DNA from 2 places in the Shewanella sp. DC2-4 genome. Region 1 is predicted to be linked to the other one. Evidence: riboswitches for the same ligand, from Rfam matches in the RefSeq annotation. Region 1 holds a riboswitch; the other holds the start of a gene.
What was found. Region 1 has a riboswitch for thiamine pyrophosphate ahead of thiC (phosphomethylpyrimidine synthase ThiC). Riboswitches for the same ligand answer to the same signal wherever they lie in the genome.
Positions count from the first base shown of each region.

Region 2: it holds a riboswitch for thiamine pyrophosphate, as region 1 does, so the genes downstream of both, HQQ92_RS11170 (TonB-dependent receptor) here and thiC (phosphomethylpyrimidine synthase ThiC) in region 1, are expected to answer to the same signal.

Region 1 is NZ_JABRVR010000002.1:1,840,407-1,842,614, reverse strand. It holds gene thiC (phosphomethylpyrimidine synthase ThiC) at 1-1,316, opposite strand, end outside; TPP riboswitch at 1,518-1,616, opposite strand; gene HQQ92_RS08815 (hypothetical protein) at 1,785-2,208, opposite strand, start outside.
Region 2 is NZ_JABRVR010000002.1:2,369,242-2,371,449, reverse strand. It holds gene HQQ92_RS11175 (Crp/Fnr family transcriptional regulator) at 1-680, opposite strand, end outside; TPP riboswitch at 878-1,016, shown strand; gene HQQ92_RS11170 (TonB-dependent receptor) at 1,071-2,208, shown strand, end outside.

The DNA of each region.
Region 1 (2,208 bases):
ATCGAGCCTGGACGCATACCATCACCTAAGGACAGGGATACATCGTAGGCGACGCAAAGCTCACAGATCTCACGAAAATGGCTGTAGAGGAAGTTTTCCTTGTGGTGACTCAGGCACCATTTGGCCATAATTGAACCGCCGCGGGAAACGATCCCAGTAACGCGTTTAGCCGTCATCGGCACGTAACGAAGCAGCACACCAGCATGAATGGTAAAGTAATCAACACCTTGCTCAGCTTGTTCAATCAAGGTATCGCGGAACACTTCCCAGGTTAAATCCTCTGCCACGCCGTTCACTTTCTCCAGCGCTTGATAAATCGGCACAGTGCCAATGGGCACTGGCGAGTTACGGATGATCCATTCGCGGGTCTCGTGGATATAACGCCCCGTGGATAAATCCATGACAGTATCCGCGCCCCAACGGGTTGACCAGACGAGCTTTTCCACTTCTTCCTCGATGGAAGAGGTCACCGCAGAATTACCAATATTGGCGTTCACTTTCACCAGAAAGTTACGCCCGATAATCATAGGTTCGGCTTCGGGATGGTTAATATTCAGCGGAATTATCGCGCGGCCACGGGCAACTTCGGCGCGGACAAATTCGGCGGTAATCGGTTCGCCGACTAAGGCACCAAAAGCTTCGCCCTTGGCTTTACGATTGAGGATTTCATCCTGTACTTGCGCAAGTGCCATGTTCTCGCGGATCGCCACATATTCCATTTCTGGCGTGATAATCCCTTGACGGGCATAGTGTAATTGACTGACGCGTTTGCCCTGCAGCGCTCTGCGTGGGCGGACAATGGCACTCGAGCCTGCCTCAAAACGCAGATGATCTAAACCGTCGTCGGCGAGTCTTTGTTGGGTAAAGTCTGAGGTCGCGCAGGATAATTGCTCTGTGTCGTTGCGGGCTAGGATCCAGTTTTGTCTTAATTTACCAAGGCCTAGACGCACATTGATGTCGGCCTCAGGATCGGAATAAGGTCCGGCGCAATCGTACACGCGGATTGGCGGATTTTTTTCCATGATGGGCGCATCATCTGTGCCGCCGACCAGGGTGTCAGTCTGCAGAATTTGCCGCATGCCAACGCGAATATCGGCACTGGAACCCTCGAGATAAATCTTTTGTGAATTAGGATGTTGCAGTGGCGCTAGCGTATCGATAAAGGCTTGGGCCTGCGCACGGGTTTCGCGGCGACTCGGCGCCTTAGGCACTGTTGATTGACGAGACTCAGTCGATTTATTAGGGATTGTCGATTCTAGCGCTGTGATTTCTATCGCACTGGCAGCTACAGCTGAGTTTGGGTTTGAACTGGACATAAGCAATCTCACGTTAAAAAATGGAGTTGCTTGTCTGGAGAATTGAGTTGTTGATAGCTGGACATGGCAATCAACTTTTGTGGCCAACACTGGCTTCAAAAATTGAGTTACCCTGCTCAATAACAATTAAATCTAAACATTAAGGCTTAAAACACTGCTGAGTTAACAGGTGTTCAAGCCGTCTATTTTGGCGATTTAATGTGTGTTATTACGCTTGTTTCCTTCGCAGGTTTTAACCTGATCAGGTTCAACGGATCCCGAATAAACGGTCTCAGCCAAGAGGCACTCCGACAAGATGAGTGCGCAGTATAGACAGAAGCGGCAGCAACAAACAAGGAAAAAAGCAATTAAAAATCTTAACCACCAATCCAAAATAAAGATTCATAATTAATTGTTTTTAATTGATTAAATAAAATTAAACTAAAAAAATCTATAATTAGCATGAAAATAGATCATAAAAGAAAGCAGCTATTGATGGGGTTTGAGCATCATTTTATTTAATCGAGATTGAATGGCATCATCAATAGCTTGATTGATTTTTTTGCCACTGCAGTTAATGGGAAAACCTAAATTTTCGGCGTTAGGATTAACTTGAGTGCCGACTTGTACCACGCGATAACAAGTATCCCCTTTACGCACAATACGATTTGGATCTAAGGGTAAATCTAGACTCGTTGTGCCACCGAAATCATCGGCGTTAGGGACAAATAGCACCTCCATCTCTGGGCTCATTTCACTCATATTCGATTTCAGGGTGAATTTATCGGCCTGTTCAATGACGAGATCATCGAGCGCTTGCTCGCGCTGACGTTCAAAATATTGCTGCGTGAATAAACTCATGCTTGAGCTTGTCGCTATTGTGCTCTCACCTTCTGCTGCGGGTAAACTCTTA
Region 2 (2,208 bases), 530 kb from region 1:
TATATACCTGCTTCAACAAATTTCTTGAGTGCGTTGAGATCACAAATCCGAATGCCATCTTTTTTCCGCTCAATTAAGCCTCGTTCCTCAAGATTTTGTAGCGCCCGACGGTAGACTCGGTCGGTAGTGCCAAATCGTTCAGCCTCTAAATAGCGTTTACTAAAGCCATCTACAGGCAAGTCATTTAAGTATTCATGATAAATATCAAATGCCACGTTATAACTGATGGGATAGAGCAGTCGCCGAGTAAAAATATCCACTGTGTCTTGGTAGTCAATCGCAATTGCACTGGCGAAGAATAGCGCGAGTTGAGGGTGCTGACCGAGGCAATGTTGCAGTTTTTCAGCGCTAATCAACATGATTTCTAAGGGTTCACTGGCAATAATGTCTAGTTGACAGTGGTACTGGGTGAAGAACTCCATTTCGCCAAACAGTTGTGAATCACAATCAATAGTACCTAATTGAAAACACCGACCATTTCTCGCGGTATGGCCGAGTGATACGCGACCTTGCTTCACCAATACAAGTGATGCCATCGCTTCCCCCTGCGTCATGAGGTGAGCGCCTTTTTTGAGCATTTTTATTTCGCTGATACAGCTAAGTACAACCGCTTCAATAAGTGGATAGTCTTGCTCCCATCGCTGGCTATAACGTCCTTTCGATAAAGGTTTTAGCTGCATCGACTATTGTCCTCTTACTGTGTTCGAAATTGCGACCTTCTATAGCATTATCATGATAGGCGGTCAAATGGACGAAAGGATTTAGGCGGCTACTAAAGATATTTTCATCATACGAACTGAAGGGCAGTGGTTTTCGCGACATTTAATTGAATCGCAGAGATAAGAGTGCCCACTTTTTATTTCCGTCATGTATACTAGGCGCCGCCAAGGGGTGTTTGTTGTGCATTAATGTTACTCTGATTTTAACGTTAACGGCTGCAAACTGAGATGTCATCTGACGAACCCTTAGAACCTGATCCGGCTAATACCGGCGTAGGAATGGGCCAATCAACAGCACACTTCTGAATCGCTTATTCGTTGCCGGATCTCAAACATTATATTTGAGGTCCTATGTCAAACCGTAAAACGTCAAACCATCAATCCCCATTTTCAACCGTATCGCCAAGCTTATTTTTAGCCCGAGCGCCGCTGGCATTAGCCATCGCCGCAGCGCTGAGCACCCCTGTTTTTGCACAAACCGACGCTATCGATAAACCCGATCCCAGCACTGAGATGGAAGTCATGGTGGTGACGGCGGATTTTCGCAGTTCAAGCTTAGAAAAAATGCCCTCCAGCATTACCGTTATCGACAGTCAAAAAATTCAAGATGAAAGTGCGCAACACTTTGAAGATCTGCTTAATTCTATCGCCAATTTTAACTGGTCAGGTGGAAGCTCGCGGCCGAAATATTTTCAAATTCGCGGTGTAGGGGAGCAGGAACAATACCAAGGCGCACCTAATTCTTCCGTGGGTTACATCATAGATGATATCGATTTATCCGGTATTGGTATGGTGTCGAGCATGTACGATTTACAGCAGGTCGAAGTGCTTCGTGGACCGCAGGGGACGCGTTACGGCGCGAATGCCTTAGCGGGATTGATTTATCTGAAGAGTAACGATCCAACTGATGTGTTTGAGCATGGCGGCGAAGTGTCGTTAGGCGATGATGATTTACGCACTTTTAGCGGGTTTAGCTCGGGCCCATTAACGGATTCTGGCAAGCTGCTTTATCGTGTGTCAATGCAGCAGCACCAGCAAAATGGTTACCACGATAACCTGTATTTAGACCGTGATGATACCAATGGTCGCGATGAATTCAGCGGCCGCGCTAAGCTGCGCTGGTATGCGACAGATGATTTGCAGTTTGATTTAACTGTGCTGCATGCCGATTTTGATAATGGCTATGATGTGTGGAGTTTAACCAATTCACCAACCCAGACAACATCGGATCAACCGGGTGTTGATAGCCAACGTACCACAGGCGCGGGTTTTAAAGCGACCTATTCTGGCGCAGAAAACTTCGAATTAACTTCGTTAACCTCTTTTGCGAATACCGATCACCATTACAGTTACGATGGCGATTGGGCTAACTCAGAATATTGGGCCTCTAAGCAATGCAATGATGACAATGGCAATCTGGCGCCGTGTCAATACGATTATTTTTGGGATAAAACGGGTCAGCGTAAAACCGCGTCGCAAGAGTTTCGCC